One region of the Mesorhizobium sp. M1217 genome, then DNA from elsewhere that is predicted to be linked to it. Evidence: predicted binding sites of a transcription regulator. Region 1 holds the regulator's gene; the other holds the start of a gene.
The links. Region 1 encodes PhoB, which activates phosphate uptake and scavenging genes when phosphate is short. Its sites were predicted from a motif close to TGTCATNNANCTGTCAT; they were not measured.
Positions count from the first base shown of each region.

Region 2: the regulator PhoB is predicted to act here: its motif matches at 2,848-2,864, upstream of NKH37_RS04435 (inorganic phosphate transporter).

Region 1 covers NZ_JAMYMA010000002.1:70,324-78,656, reverse strand. Annotated here, with positions in the region: gene pstC (phosphate ABC transporter permease subunit PstC) at 1-314, shown strand, start outside; gene pstA (phosphate ABC transporter permease PstA) at 318-1,169, shown strand; gene pstB (phosphate ABC transporter ATP-binding protein PstB) at 1,166-1,969, shown strand; gene phoU (phosphate signaling complex protein PhoU) at 2,002-2,709, shown strand; gene phoB (phosphate regulon transcriptional regulator PhoB) at 2,726-3,415, shown strand; gene NKH37_RS03000 (ROK family protein) at 3,425-4,669, opposite strand; gene xylF (D-xylose ABC transporter substrate-binding protein) at 4,956-5,996, shown strand; gene NKH37_RS02990 (sugar ABC transporter permease) at 6,139-7,503, shown strand; gene NKH37_RS02985 (ATP-binding cassette domain-containing protein) at 7,581-8,333, shown strand, end outside.
Region 2 covers NZ_JAMYMA010000002.1:349,889-358,221, reverse strand. Annotated here, with positions in the region: gene NKH37_RS04440 (transporter) at 80-1,105, opposite strand; gene NKH37_RS04435 (inorganic phosphate transporter) at 1,190-2,794, opposite strand; gene NKH37_RS04430 (TetR/AcrR family transcriptional regulator) at 2,915-3,451, opposite strand; gene NKH37_RS04425 (efflux RND transporter periplasmic adaptor subunit) at 3,602-4,879, shown strand; gene NKH37_RS04420 (efflux RND transporter permease subunit) at 4,876-7,959, shown strand; gene NKH37_RS04415 (L,D-transpeptidase) at 8,030-8,333, opposite strand, start outside.

The sequences.
Region 1 (8,333 bases):
TGACCCGGCGCGTGGTCATTCCCTATACCCGCATCGGTATCATGGGCGGCGTCATGCTTGGCCTCGGCCGCGCGCTCGGCGAAACCATGGCGGTGACCTTCGTCATTGGCAACGCCCACCGCATCAGCGCCTCTCTGTTCGCGCCGGGCACGACGATCTCGGCGACCATCGCCAATGAGTTCACCGAGGCCGACGGCGATCTCTACACCTCCTCTCTGGTTTCGCTCGGCCTGATCCTGTTCGTCATCACTTTCCTGATCCTTGCCGCCGCCCGCTATATGCTGATGCGGATCGACGCCCGTACGGGAGTCTGACCGATGTCGACATCCTCATCGCTCCACAGCCGCCGCAAAGCCAGAAATTCGGTGATGATGGCGCTTTGCGTCGTCGCCGCCGGCATCGGGCTTGCCTGGCTGGCGCTCATTCTCGGTGCACTGGTCTATAAGGGCACAGCCGGGCTTTCGTTCGCGGTCTTCACCGAGATGACGCCACCGCCAGGCGAGGCCGGCGGCCTGCTCAATGCAATCGCGGGCAGCCTGCTGATGACGATCATCGCCGTTGTCGTCGGCACGCCGATCGGCGTGCTGGCGGGAACCTACATGGCCGAATATGGGCGTTTCTCGCGCATCACCACCGTCGTGCGCTTCATCAACGACATCCTGTTGTCGGCGCCGTCGATCATCATCGGCTTGTTCGTCTATGAACTGATGGTGCGGCCAATGGGACATTTCTCGGCCATAGCCGGCGCCGTTGCGCTTGCCATCCTGGTCATTCCGGTGGTCGTGCGCACCACTGAAGACATGCTCAACCTGGTGCCGAACGCGTTGCGTGAAGCCGGCGCCGCGATCGGCGCGCCGCGCTGGGTGGTGATCCGCTCGGTCGCCTACCGCGCCGCATTGTCCGGCATCGTCACCGGCATATTGCTGGCGATAGCACGCATTTCCGGCGAGACGGCGCCGCTGCTCTTCACCGCGCTCAACAACCAGTTCTGGAGCAGCAATATCAACGCGCCGATGGCCAGCCTGCCGGTGACCATCTTCCAGTTCGCTCTCAGCCCTTATGAGGAATGGCAGCAACTGGCGTGGACCGGCGCACTCATAATCACCCTGACGGTTCTGGGCTTGAGCATCCTCGCCCGCAGCCTTACCGGACGCAGAGAGGACAGATGACACAGATGTTGTCCCCGGACATGACGATGACCGAAACGGTCGCCGAGAAGACGAAGATCGAGGTCAAGAACCTCAACTTCTACTACGGCCAGAGCAAGGCGTTGAAGGACATCACCTTGTCGCTGCCCGAGCGCAGCGTCACTGCCTTCATCGGCCCTTCGGGCTGCGGGAAATCGACGCTGCTGCGTGTGTTCAACCGCATCTACGAACTCTACCCGAAGCAGACAGCCGAGGGCCAGGTGCTGCTCGACGGCAAGAACATTCTCGACCGCTCGCAGGACCTCAATCTCCTGAGGACCAAGATCGGCATGGTGTTCCAGAAGCCGACGCCGTTCCCGATGTCGATCTACGAGAACATCGCCTTCGGCGTCAGGCTTTATGAGAATCTGGGCAAGTCCGAAATGGACGGCCGCGTCGAACAAGCGTTGAAGCGGGCCGCGCTGTGGGGCGAGGTCAAGGACAAGCTCAACGCCAGCGGCTTGAGCCTGTCAGGCGGCCAGCAGCAGCGGCTTTGTATTGCCCGCACCGTGGCCGTGAAGCCGGAAGTCATTCTGCTCGACGAACCGGCTTCGGCCCTCGACCCGCTGTCGACTGCCAAGATCGAGGAACTGATCGACGAATTGCAAGCCGACTATACGATCGTCATCGTCACCCACAACATGCAGCAGGCGGCGCGCGTGTCGCGCCAGACCGCCTTCATGTATCTGGGTGAACTGGTCGAGTTCGACCGGACCGAGAAGATCTTCACGTCGCCCCGCGAGAAGCGCACGCAGGACTACATCACTGGCCGCTTCGGCTGAGCCGTTCCGATCATGCATATGAGGACAGGACCATGGGCGAACACACAGTCGCTTCTTTCGACGAGGATCTCGAGCAGATCAGCAAGCTGATCCGCGACATGGCCGACCTCGCCGGTTCGATGGTCGGCGGGGCGACCAAGGCCCTGTTGAATTCCGACAACGTGCTGGCGCAACGCGTCGTTTCCGACGACGCCATCATGGATGCGCGTCAACGCGAACTGGACGACCGCGCCATCACCCTGATCGCCAAACGCCAGCCGATGGCCCACGATCTTCGCCATGTGGTCGGAGCGATCCGCATGGCGGGCGACCTCGAACGCATCGGCGACCTTGCCAAGAATATCGCCAAGCGCGTGAGTGCGGTCGGCCTCAGCGCCACGCCGCGGGACCTGTCGCATTCCATCGACGCGATGGCGCAGCTGGTTCTCATCCAGGTGCAGGGTGTCATCGAGGAATATGCTGCAGGCGATGCGGCCGCGTTGGCCAAGCTGCGTGCCGCCGACGAGCGCATCGACGTCAAATACACGTCCGTGTTCCGCGAGCTGTTGACCTACATGATGGAAGATCCGCGCAACATCACCGCTTGCACGCACCTGCTGTTCTGCGCCAAGAATCTGGAGCGGATCGGCGACCATGTCACCAACATCGCCGAAAATGCGTATTATGTGCTGACCGGCGAGCAATTGCCGGTCAATCGTCCGAAGCAGGACGAAACGACAATGTCCGCACCGGTGACATGATGGGGGTGCCCAGCCGATGATCGCACCACGCATAATGGTGGTGGAGGACGAGGAGCCATTGGGTGTGCTGCTCCGCTACAATCTCGAATCCGAAGGCTACCAGGTCGAGGTGGTGACACGCGGCGACGAAGCCGAGATCCGTTTGCAGGAGAATGTGCCCGACCTTTTGGTGCTCGACTGGATGATACCAGCGGTTTCCGGCATCGAGCTCTGTCGTCGGTTGCGGGTGCGCCCCGAAACCGAGCGGCTGCCGATCATCATGCTGACCGCGCGCGGCGAGGAGAGCGACCGGGTGCGCGGGCTTTCGACCGGCGCCGACGACTATCTGGTCAAACCGTTTTCGACACCGGAATTCATGGCCAGGGTCAAGGCGCTGCTGCGGCGCGCCAAGCCGGAAGTGCTGTCCAGCGTGCTGAAGGTCGGCGACATCGTGCTCGATCGCGAATCGCACAGGGTCTATCGCAAGAAGAGCGAAATCAGGCTCGGGCCGACCGAATTCCGGCTGCTCGAGTTCATGATGCGGCATCCGGGCCGTGTCTTCTCGCGCAGCCAGTTACTCGATAATGTCTGGGGCGAGACAATCTACATCGACGAACGCACCGTCGACGTGCATGTCGGGCGGCTGCGCAAAGCCGTCAACAACGGCCGGATGCCGGATGTCATCCGCACCATCCGCGGTGCCGGCTATGCGATCAGGGAAGATTGACCCGCCTGGTCAGGCTACGTTCTTTCTGACGCTGGGCCTCATTTGCGCGCCCGGCGCGAAAATCTCCTGGTCGACGAAGCTTAGCGCCCGCATCGCGCAGCCTTCGCGGATCAGCGGCAATTCGTTCGGCTCTGTATCGAAGGAGATCGAGCCCGAATGCTGGCCGCCGGCGGTCTGGGCGATTGCCTTCCGCAAGGCCGGCTCGATCAGATCGAAGGCGGCGGCACTGGCGCCGACCATCGCGACCGGTGCCGGATCGATCAGCGCGAACAGCGAGCCGAGACCGAAACCCAGCGCTTCGCCGGCCTTGCGGTAGGCCTCGCGTTCCGGCCCATCTTTCTCGCGCGCCCGGGCCGCCAGTGCTCGCATGTCGGCGTCGCTGACGTCGGCGATCGGTTCGCTTTCTTCGCTCATCTGCCTGGCGTTGCGCCAGATGGCGTAGTTGCCGGCATAGGCCTCGATGCAGCCGCGCCGCCCGCAACGGCAGAGCGCGCCGCCCGGACGATGGATCATGTGGCCAAATTCGCCACCCGAGGAATGCGTCCCGGTGAACAGTTCGCCCTTCAGCACCAGCCCCATGCCGATGCCATGCGAAAGCAGGATGGCGATGAAGTCGTCGCGATAGCGATCCGGATTGCGCCAGCGCAAAGCCACCGCCATCATGTTGCAGTCGTTCTCCACCGTTGCCGGGATGCCGAATTCGTCCTCCAGCATGTCGGCAAAGGCGATGTCGGTCTGCGGCGTGATCGGCGACCACAGCATGGCGCGTGCAGGGGAGTCGGTAATGCCCTGAATCGCCAGGGCGATGCGGGCGACACTGCGGACGTCAAGGTCTGGATCCTGCAGCCGGCGCCGGACGATGGCCATGCATTCACGGATCAGCTCGTCGCGCGGCATGGTCAGCGTGTCCAGCCGGCGCTGTTCCTCGGCGACCACCTGTCCCGTATAGTCGATAATGGCGGCCGACAGGAAATTCAGCGACAACACCACGGTCAGCACCGCCGCCGCTTCCGGGTTGAGGGCGAGGCCGACCTGCGGACGACCGCGTTTCAACGAAACGGGCTCACTTGCCTTGCTCTCGGCGAGGATGCCTTCCCGTATCAGGTCGGAAGAGATCGCCGATATGGTCGAATGACTGAGGCCGGTAGTAGCTGCGATCTCAGTACGCGATGGCTGGCCGGCCCGGCGCACCGCCGAGATCACCATCGCCCGGTTGCGCCGGCGCAAATCGTCATGGCGGATTCCGACCGACATTGTTTTGCTTTCCTCCCGGTTGCCGCGGCCGCTCATGAACCGGAAGCCGTCGGTAATGTCCGACAAATAGTGTCGGACGCAGGCAAATAGTGTCAGATGCAGGTGGCGCTGTCATCGTTTATTCCGACGCTCGAAAAAACTCGCAGAGTCATCAAAATCCATCAGAATCGATGTTGACAGCAGCCGGAGATCGGGCCAGTATTTTTTCGAGGCTCGAAAAAATTAGAGCTTCTAAGCTGGTCTTTGAGCCAATTGGTCACGCCGTACGCGGCGCAGGGAGGATATGATGAAGAAATTCACGACCGCCATTCTGGCGGGTGTCGCCATGACGCTGGCGCTGGCGTCGGTGGCGCAGGCTAAAGACAAGGTCATCGGCGTTTCCTGGTCGAACTTCCAGGAAGAGCGCTGGAAGACCGACGAGGCCGCAATGAAGGCGGCCATTGAGGCCGCAGGCGACAAGTATATTTCCGCCGACGCACAGTCCAACCCCGGCAAGCAGCTCACCGACGTCGAGAGCCTGATCTCGCAGGGCGCCAGCGCACTGATCATCCTGGCGCAGGACGCCTCGGCCATCGGGCCGGCCGTGCAGAAGGCACTGGACGAAGGCATCCCGGTCGTCGGCTATGACCGGCTGATCGAGAACAAGGACGTGTTCTATCTGACCTTCGACAACAAGGAAGTCGGCCGCATGCAGGCCCGCGAAGTCTTCAAGGTGAAGCCGGAAGGCAACTACGTCTTCATCAAGGGTTCGGGTTCCGATCCGAATGCCGATTTCCTGTTTGCCGGTTCGATGGAGGTGCTGAAGGAGGCCATTGACGGCGGCAAGATCAAGAATGTCGGCGAGGCCTATACGGACGGCTGGCTGCCGGCCAACGCTCAGAAGAACATGGAACAGTTCCTGACCGCCAACGACAACAAGGTCGATGCCGTGGTCGCCGCTAATGACGGCACTGCCGGCGGCGTCGTCGCCGCGCTGACGGCGCAAGGGCTGGCCGGATCGGTTCCGGTTTCGGGCCAGGACGGCGACCACGCCGCGCTGAACCGCATCGCGCTCGGCACACAGACCGTGTCGGTGTGGAAGGATGCGCGCGAGCTCGGCAAGAATGCCGCCGAGATCGCCTCGCAACTGGCCGACGGCAAGCAGATGACCGACATTGCCGGCGTGAAGGATTTCACCACGCCCGGCGGCAATACCGTCAAGTCGCTGTTCCTGACCCCGGTCGCCATCACCAAGGACAACCTCAACGTCGTCATCGACGCCGGCTGGATCAAGAAAGAAGAGGTCTGCGCCGGGGTGACGGCTGGCACTGTTGCAGTCTGCAACTGAGCCGACGTTTCCGAAAAGTCCGAACGCCGCGGCCGCTCGCCGCGGCGTTTTTCCAACAAGAGTTGTTTTTCCGCTTCCGGCGGATAACTTCTAGGCTGCTTCCGGCATCCGCGGCAGACGGCAACCCGGCGGGAGAAACATCATGACCGACACGACGTCCAACACGCCGGTCGACAGCACGACAGACCGGGCACGGGAATCCGAACTCGGCATTGTTGCCCGATTTCTCAAGGCAACCGAACTCGACACGCGCATGCTCGGCATGGTCGGCGCGCTGCTGGTCATCTGGGTCGGCCTGCATGTCATTTCTAGCGTACGGCTCGGCGTCAATCCGTTCGACTTCGACAGCCGGACCTTCCTGACGCCACGCAATCTCTGGAACCTGTCGGTGCAGACTTCGGCCGTGGCCATAATGGCCGCCGGAATGGTGCTGGTTATCGTCATGCGCAATATCGACCTGTCGGTCGGCTCCGCCGAAGGCCTGATCGGCGTGGTCATGGGTTTTGCGCAGGTGCATTTCCTGGTGCGAATGGTCGGTCTGCAATTAGGCAACCCCTGGATCTGGATCCTGGCGCTGGCCATCGGCCTCGCGCTTGGCCTTCTGATCGGAGCGTTCCAGGGATACATCATCGCTTATCTCGAGGTGCCGGCCTTCATCGTGACGCTGGGCGGCCTTCTGGTCTGGCGGGGTGCCGCATGGTGGGTCGCCAGTGGGCAGACGATTGCGCCGCTGGATGCCACTTTCCAGCTGATGGGCGGCGGACCGACGGGTTCGATCGGTGCGCGATGGAGCTGGATCGTCGGAATTGTCGCGTGCCTGGCGGTTGTGTTCATGCTGCTCAACGGGCGGGTGCAGCGCAAGCGGTTCCGCTTCCCGTTACGCCCGATCTGGGCCGAGACGTTCCTCGGGGCCGTCACTTGCCTTGTCATCATGGGCGCCATATGGCTTGCCAATTCCTATCCTTGGCCGGTCGGCATCGTGAACAGATATGCGGCGGCCAACAATATAACCGTTCCCGAAGGCGGGCTGTTCATCGCCCATGGCATCGCCATACCCGTGCTGATGGCTGTAGCCGTAGGGCTGATCATGACCTTCATCGCCAAGCGTACCCGTTTCGGCCGCTATGTCTTCGCCATCGGCGGCAATCCGGAAGCAGCCAACCTTGCCGGTATCAACACGCGCTGGGTGACCATGAAGGTGTTCATGATCATGGGCGTGCTGGCGACGATCGCCGCAGCGATCTCGTCAGCCAGGCAGAACTCGTCGACCAATGCGCTGGGCACGCTGGACGAGCTCCTGGTCATCGCGGCGGCGGTGATCGGCGGCACGTCGCTCGCCGGCGGCTCCGGCACAGTGCTCGGCGCCATGCTCGGCGCGCTTTTGATGCAGTCGCTGCAGTCCGGTATGGTGCTGCTCGGCATCGATTCGCCGCTGCAGAGCATCGTTGTCGGAGCCGTGCTGGTGGTCGCGGTGTGGCTCGATACCGTCTATCGCAAACGGGTCTGAGCATGATCCCGCAAGGTGGAAACCGGTTTTCGTACAACTTGATGCTCAAGCAGGATCTATAGGGAGGAAGGACGAGCATGGCAGACAAAACCGCTCCCACGCCGCTGATCGACATGCGCAACATCTCCATCGCTTTCGGCGGCATTCGCGCCGTCGACGATGCCTCTGTCGACCTTTTCCCGGGCGAGGTGATGGCTTTGCTCGGTCACAACGGTGCCGGCAAATCGACGTTGATAAAAATCCTGTCCGGCGCCTACAAGCGCGATGCGGGCCAGATTTTCGTCAACGGCGAGGAAGCTTCGATCTCCAATCCCCGCGACGCCAAGAAGTACGGCATCGAGACGATCTACCAGACGCTGGCGCTGGCCGACAATGTCGATGCGGCCGCCAACCTGTTTCTCGGCCGCGAGCTGATGACCGGCTGGGGTACGCTCGACGACGTCGCCATGGAGGCCGAGGCGCGCAAGGTGATGGGCAGGCTCAATCCGCGTTTCCAACGCTTCAAGGAGCCGGTGGTAAAGCTTTCGGGCGGCCAGCGGCAGTCGGTGGCGATCGCCCGCGCCATCCTGTTCAATGCTCGCATCCTGATCATGGACGAGCCGACGGCGGCACTCGGGCCGCAAGAGACGGCGCAGGTCGGCGAACTGGTCAGGCAGCTCAAGTCCGACGGCATCGGCATCTTCCTGATCAGCCATGATATTCACGACGTGTTCGAGCTTGCCGACCGTGTCTGCGTCATGAAGAACGGTCGGGTTGTCGGAACGACGCGCACAACCGACGTCACCCAGGACGAGGTGCTCGGCATGATCATCCTCGGCAAGTGCCCACCC
Region 2 (8,333 bases), 280 kb from region 1:
CGGAAGGCGGGACGGCGTGGTTTCGACGTGCCAGCCCGTACTTTGCATACAGGCGAACGAACGCCGCCATTAGTCGGCCTCAGAACCGCAGTTTGGCGCCGGCGCACAGTAGAAGCCAGTAGAACAGGCCGGTCGCGCCGACCGCGAGCAGCATCGCCAGGATGAAGCCGCTGGGGCTGTCGGTGAATGGCAGCCCGCCGGTGTTCATGCCGAATATGCCGACGATCAGGGTGCCCGGCAAAAGCAGTGTGCTCATCACTGCCAGCGCCTTGAGGCTGCGGTTCGATTCGTCGGCAAGCTCGGCCGCAAGCTCCTCCTGCAGCAGCCTTGCCCGGTCGTTGATCATGACGACCTCGCGGTCGAGCCGTTCCAGGCGGGCAGCAAGCCGGCGCAGAACTTCATGTGCGCCGGCGGAAAGGTTCCAGGCGGAACGGTCTTCATCCTGGAAAAGTGCTGCCAGGGCCGAGATCGGCCGATGCAAGGATACGGCAAGGCGGCGCACATCCTTCAGCTGTCGTCTTTCGTCGGCAAGCCGCTCGGTCACGAGATGGTCCTCGACCGCATCGAGCCGCTTCGTCGCCGCGGCGAGCCGCAGGCTGGTGGTCTTGCAAAAAGCCATGACAAGCGTTTCGAACAGCTCGAATGCTGTGGCGGGCCGCAGCCCTGCGGCAAGGGCGGTGTGCACTTCCTCCACCGCCGCCAGCGGATGGCGCCGGCCGGTGACCAGCAGCCGCTCCGAGACCGCAAAATGCAATCTGCCGATGGTCGTCGACTGATGGGCGATCTCGCCATGCAGGTCGGCGGAAATGCCGTGGACGACGCCATTCTCATGCGCCAGCACCAGGCTGTCCTCATGTCCTTCGAGGATTGCATGAGCCGACGCCGGCAGCGCGCAGGCATGGCTGACCCAGGAATGGGCGCGCCGGTCGACAAGGTCGACATGCAGCCAGACCCAGCCGTCCAGTGAGGCCAGCGCGGCCTCCATGTCCCGGGGCGCCAGCGATTCGGGAGCTTTGCCGGGAGCGGCATGATAGGCCCAGACCAGCCCGGGGGCATGATGCTGGTCGTCCGCGGCAAGCAATGTCAGATGCGATGCGTCATTCATGGCCGCCGCCGAGACAATGCACGTTCAGGATCCGGGCGGCGCCGGAGCCGGCGCCGCGACATTCTGGCCAAGTCCTATCCCCGCTCAGAATATCTGGCGGAAGATGACGAACAGCACGAAGGCAAGACAGATGGAGACCGGAAGGGTCAGTATCCAGGCCATCAGCATGTTGCGCACTGTCGACCATTGCAGGCCCGAGCCGTTCGCCGCCATGGTGCCGGCAACGCCCGACGACAGCACATGGGTGGTCGAGACCGGCAGGCCGAGATAGTCGGCCGATGCGATGGTCGCCATTGCAACAAGCTCTGCGGACGCACCCTGGCCGTAGGTCAGATGGCTTTTGCCGATCTTCTCGCCGACGGTGACGACGATGCGCTTCCAGCCGACCATGGTGCCGAGGCCGAGCGCCAGCGCGATGGCGACCTTGACCCAGAGCGGGATGAACTTCGTCGCGTTGTCGACCGCCTTGTGATAGGTCGTCACCGCCTTCAGGTCGTCGACCTCCATCGGCAGCAGCTTCTTCTTGTCGATCAGTTTCAGCGCTTCACCGATAAGATAGATGTTGTTGCGGGCGTTGCTGACCAGCGTTGTCGGCAGCTTTTCCACGGACGGATAGGGCGACAACATTGCGCTAGTGTCGTGGATGAAGCTCTGCAGGGCAGGCGTGGTCTCGTCCTTCCAGGTCTTGGTGCGAACGGCGTCACCGACCACGGTTGCCGCGTCGGTCACGGCGACGCCGGGCTTGACGTATTTGCCGAGTACCGTTTCGACCTGCGTCGCTGCGGACTTGTAAGCTTCGAGATAGTTCACGTCCGGTGTGCGGTTGAGCGCGAAGGCGGTCGGCACCACGCCGATCAGGATGAGCATGATGAGGCCCATGCCCTTTTGCCCGTCATTGGAGCCGTGGGCAAAGCTGACGCCGGTGCAGGTGAAGATGAGCAGCGCCCGGATCCACAGCGGCGGCGGAGCGCTCGACTTCGGCGCCTCGTAAAGCTCGCGGTTCCTGACCAGCAGCTTCATCGCCAGAAGCAGCAGCCCAGCCAGGCAAAACCCGACCAGCGGCGAGATCAGAAGCGACAGGCCGACATTGCTTGCCTGCGACCAGTCGATGCCGCTGGTGATGGAATCGGCCGGCGCCGTGAACTGGTTGGCGAGGCCGACGCCGATGATCGAACCGATCAGCGTGTGCGAACTCGAGGCAGGCAGGCCGAGATACCAGGTTCCAAGGTTCCACATGATCGCTGCGACCAGCAGCGCGAAGACCATGGCCAGCCCGGAGCTTGATCCGACCTGAAGGATCAGTTCGACCGGCAGCAGCGAAATGATGCCGAAGGCGACCGCCCCGCTGGCGGTGAGCACGCCGAGGAAGTTGAAAAAGCCGGACCACATCACTGCAAGCTCGGCCGGCATGGAATGGGTGTAGATCACCGTTGCCACCGCATTGGCGGTGTCGTGAAAACCGTTGACGAATTCGAAGCCGAGCGCGATCAGCAGCGCCAGGCCAAGCAGAATCCACGGCACCGCGACGGTGCTGGTCAGGTCCTGGCTGAGCGCGTAGCCGACATAGGCAAGGCCGCCCAGGATGATGACGGCAAAGGCCGGCAGAAACCATTTGCCGGTGCTGTTTGGCCGGTCGAGCGGATGCTCCGGCCTTGGAATTCCTGCTTCGCTGGAAACAATATCGACCATACCCCACTCCTCTTGCGTTGCAGCAAAGAATGGGAGGACGCTATGTCGGCACAATGAAGCCTGTGTGACGGCAGAGCACTTTGAGATTGGAGCAGATAGTGCTGGACGGGGGTTCCTGATCTATTCCGCGATCTCCAGCAGGGTCGATATCAGCAGCCGGCGCTCGTCGGCGGAGAGAATGTCCGAACCGAACAGGTTCATGCTGCGAAGCCCTTCGATAGCGAGATAGCAGACCAGCAGCGCCTTGAGATTCGGCGTCTCCTCCTTCAGCCGCTCGAACACTTGCCGCCTGAACGATTTTATCGGCGTCAGGAAATCGGGATCCTCGGCAATCGCCGAAAATATCCAGGACGCCGACGGTTTCGACTCCTCGGCATGCTCGGCCGAAAGCCTGATATAGGCCGCAAGCGGGCTCTCACCGCTGACGCCGTTGGTGCGGGCGGCCTCAAGCGCCTTTTGGAACGCGCTGAGGTAATCCTCCACCAGCGCCTGCATCAATTTCGCCTTCGTCGGGAAATTGTAGAGAAGACCACCCTTCGACACGCCGGCGCGGCTGGCGACCGCATCCAGCGACAGGCTGCCAGGACCCGTCTCGCGTGCCACGTCGGCGGCGGCGGCGAGGATCTTCTCGCGCGAATTTGTTCTGCGGGCCTTCATCAATCGTTCCCCATTCATTAGCTTAAGCGGAATTGACAAGACCGTCCAGACGGTACAGTAAGATTGCCGTCATTTGAAATTGGGACCAGTCACAGGTATGTGTTCCGGTCATCCGACCGTTATGCTGGGCCATGGCCGAGGGGACTGTTCGTGATCAAGCGCTTCATCATCGCCTTCATTCTGCTCGTGCTGGTGTGCGGCGGCATCGTCGGCTTCAACCTGTTCCGCGACAATGCGATCAAACAGTTTTTCGCCACCATGAAGCCGCCGGCCGCGACCGTGTCGACAGTCATCGTCAAACCGATGTCCTGGACGCCCGGCGTCGAGGCGATCGGTACTGTCAGTGCCGTGCGCGGCGTCGACCTGACCGTCGAAACCGCGGGTATCGTCAAGGACATCCAGTTTCATGCCAATCAGAAGGTCGCCGCCAACGCCGTGCTGCTGCAGCTCGACGATGCCGTCGAGCGGGCCGACCTCGTGGCGTCGAAGGCGCAAGCCACATCCGACCAGACGACGCTGATGCGCGCTCTTGAGCTGCAGAAGCGCGGGGTCGGCACCGACGCTACGCTGGACACGGCGCAGGCGGCAGCATCGGTCTCCTCCGCGCAGGTAAACAAGCTGCAAGCGGTGCTCGACCAAAAGCAGTTGACGGCCCCTTTCAAGGGCACCGTCGGTATTCCGAAAATCGACATTGGCCAGTATCTCACACCCGGCACCGCCGTGGTGACCTTGCAGGACATGGACACGATGCGTGTCGATTTCACCGTGCCGGAGCAGCAGCTTCCGCTGCTGAAGATCGGACAGACGGTGCGGCTGGGCATTGGCGGCGGCGACATGCCGTTCGCCGGCAGCATCCGCGGTATCGATCCGAAGATCGACCCGACGAGCCGGCTGGTGACGGTGAGGGCGGAGGTCGCCAATCCTGAAGGCAAGCTGACGCCCGGCCAGTTCGTCCAGGTGCGTGTCGAACTGCCGGAGGAGAACAACGTGCTGGCGCTGCCGCAGACTGCGCTGACCTCCAGCCTGTACGGTGACTTCGTCTTCGTGGTGCGCCCGGCCAAATCCGCAGAAGTCAACGGCGCGGCTCCCGAGGCAAAGCCGGAAGAAAAACCAGCCGCGGATGCTGCCAAGCCCGCTGCCGAAGCACCCGCGGCAAAACCCGAAGAAAAGCCGGGCGCTACCCCAGCCAAACCGGCAGCGGAAGCCAAACCGGCAGCGGAAGAACAGAAGCCGCAGCTCGTGCTCGCCCAGGTGTTCGTCAAGCCAGGCCGCCACAACGCCGGCCTGGTCGAGATCCTGGAAGGCATCCAGCCCGGCGACGAAGTCGTTACCGCCGGCCAGAACCGGCTCTCCAACGGCATGTCCGTTGCCGTCGACAACACAATCGATCCGAGCAAGCCGGGGAACCAGCAGGCAGCCCAGCAATGAGCTTTTCCGACCTCTTCATCCGCCGCCCGGTCCTTTCGACCGTGCTTGCCTGCATGATCCTGCTTCTGGGTTTTCAGGGCATCTTCAACCTTTCGATCCGGCAGTATCCAGAGGTTGAAGAAACGGCCATCACGATCACCACGGCCTATCCCGGCGCCAGCGCCGACCTGATCCAGGGGTTCATTTCCGCGCCGATCGCGCGTGCTGTCGCTTCGACCGAAAACATCGATTATGTCACGTCGGCGAGCCGGCCGTCATCCAGCACCGTGACAGTGCAGATGAAACTCGGCTCCGACCCCGACGTTGCGCTGAACGAAGTCCTGTCGAAGGTTCAGAGCGTTCGCGGCGATCTGCCGGACGAAACCAAAGACCCGGTGATCGTCAAGGGCACCGGCCAGCAGTTCGCGATGATGTACATCTCGATGCAGAACCCGAACATGACGCCGGAACAGCTCACCGAATATATCGAGCGCGTCGTGCGGCCGCGTATGTCGACGGTCGAAGGTGTTGCCGACGTGCAGATTTTCGGCGCCGCCGAATATTCGATGCGTGTCTGGATCGACCCGATCAAACTGGCGGCGCGCGGTGTGACGGCGGCGGAAGTGCTGACCGCCATTAACGAATCGAATTTCCTCTCCGCGCCCGGCGATACCGAAAACGAATATGTGGCTTCCTCGATCACGGTTCGCTCGACCCTGCAGACGCCGGAGGCTTTCGCTGCCCTTCCGCTCCGCTCGAAAGACGGCAATGTGGTGAGACTGCGCGACGTGGCCCGCGTCGAACTCGCCGCGGTGAACACCGACACCAGGGTCACCTTCAACGGCAAGCCCGGCATCTTTCTCGCCATCTTTCCGACGCCGGCCGCCAATCCACTGACCACCGCGGCGGCGATCCACAAGATTGTGCCGACGATCCAGGAGACGCTGCCGCTCGGCATGACGATCGAGATCGTCTATGACTCGACCGAGCAGATCAGCGCGTCGATCGAGGAGGTGTTCAAGACCATCGGCGAGGCGGTCGCCATCGTCATCGTCGTCATCCTGCTCTTCCTCGGCTCGTTCCGCTCGGTGCTGATGCCGATCGTGACCATTCCGCTGTCGCTGATCGGCGTCTGTTTCCTGCTGTTTTCTTTGGGTTATTCGATCAACCTTTTGTCGTTGCTGGCCATGGTGCTGGCGATCGGACTGGTTGTTGACGATGCCATCGTGGTGGTGGAAAACATCCACCGCCACATGGAGGAAGACGGCTTGTCGCCGATGCAGGCGGCTTTCAACGGCATGCGGGAGATCTCCTCCGCCGTCGTCGCCATGACGATAACGTTGGCCGCCGTGTTCGCGCCGCTGGCCTTCACCGGCGGCCTGACAGGCGCACTGTTTCGCGAATTCGCAGTGACGCTTGCCGGCTCGGTGGTCCTTTCGGGTGTCGTTGCCCTAACCGTCACGCCGATGATGTCGGCACGCATCCTGAGGGCCGGCTCGCACAGCCGCTTCCAGCGCATTGTCGACAACACGTTCGGGCGCGTCGAAAACGTCTATGAGCGGCTGGTCAGCGGCTCGCTGAAATATCGCCCGGTGACGCTGATGATCGTCATCGCACTGGTCGCCACGACCGGCTTCATGTTCACCAAGACCGCGAGCGAACTGGCGCCGGAAGAAGACCAGGGCTTCTTGCTGTCTATTGTGAACGCACCGCGCTATGCGACGTCGGACTACACCGAGACCTATGTGAACCAGATTCTCGGGCTAGTGAATGATATCCCCGAAACCAGGGCGCGGTTCTCCGCCGTCGCGTTCCAAGGCCCGACGAACAGCGCTTTCGTCGGCTTTGCGTTCAAGGACTGGGCCGAGCGCGCGCGCAGCTCGAAGGAACTTCAGGAAGACATCACTGCCCGCCTTGCCAAGGTGGCGGGCGTCGAGGCTTTCGTCTTCGCACCGCCGACACTGCCCGGCTCCGGCGGCGGCCTGCCAATCACGATGGTGGTGCGCTCGACCGGCGAGGCCTCCCAAGTGTACGAGGCGGCCGAGAACATCAAGAACAAGGCGCAGGCCTCCGGTCGCTTCCTCGCGGTGCAGAATTCGATGTCCTACGATGCGCCGCAAGTGACGGTGACGATCGACCGCGACCGCGCCGCGGCACTCAACCTGCCGATCGCCGATATCGGCCGGACGCTGACCCTCTTGGTCGGTGGCGCCGAGGTGGCGCAATTCGACCGCGAATCCAACAGCTACGACATCATCCCGCAGGTGCCGCAGAGCTTTCGCGACAATCCCGAAAAACTGGGGGAGTATTTCGTGCGCAGCGTCTCGGGTGAGATGGTGCCGCTCTCTGCGGTGGTGAAGATCTCGACCAACGCGTCGCCGGCGGCGATCGAGCAGTTCAACCAGTTGAATTCCGCAACGATTTCCGCCCTGCCGCTGCCTGGCGTCACCACCGGCGACGGTTTGAAAGCGATCGAGGATATCGCCAAGGAGAGCCTGCCCGACACTTTCTTCATCGACTATACCGGCCAGTCGCGGCAGGAGAAGCAACAGGGCTACACGATCATCATCGCCTTCGCGGCAGCCGTTCTCGTCATCTATCTGGTGCTGGCGGCGCAGTTCGAAAGTTTCCGCGATCCGTTGATCATCATGATGGCGGTGCCACTCTCGATCTTCGGCGCGATCGTGCCGCTTAATGTCGGGCTCGGCACCCTCAACATCTACACCCAGGTCGGCTTGATTACGCTGATCGGCCTGATCACCAAGCACGGCATCCTTCTGGTCGAGTTCGCCAACCAGCAGCGTGAAATGCACGGCATGCGGCGGCGCGATGCGATCATCGCGTCGGCCAAGGTGCGGCTGCGGCCGATCCTGATGACGACGGCGGCGATGGCGCTCGGAGTGGTGCCGCTGATCATCTCCAGCGGCGCTGGTGCCGCGGCACGCTATTCGATGGGCCTGGTGATCTTCACCGGCATCCTGGTCGGAACCATGTTCACGCTCTTCGTGGTGCCGATGTTCTACACGTTTATCGCCAGCAAGGACCTGCCGCATCACGCCGAAAAGCCGGACCCCAAGCTGATGCCGGTGATGCCGGATTAGATTGTACTAACATTGCACAATAAAGAAGGCCGGATTTCCGGCCTTTCTTGGGAGCTACGAAAAGCATCGCTCATTTGACGATGACGATGCTGGTGTTGGCCGGGCCGAACACCTCGACGAGCTGATAGAAATCGGCGGCGTTGTCCGGATGCAGACGCACGCAGCCATGCGAGGCCGGCTGGCCGAGGCGCTTGATGGCGCTTGTCGCATGTACGGCGTAGCCGCCGCTGAAGAACACCGAATGCGGCATCGGGGCGTTGTCGTATTTCTTCGAATACCACATTTCATGCATGCGGGTCGGCTTGAACGAACCGGTCGGCGTGACGTGCGTCCTGTCGCCGGTCGAGACTTTCCAGGCGAATGTCGGCCGGCCG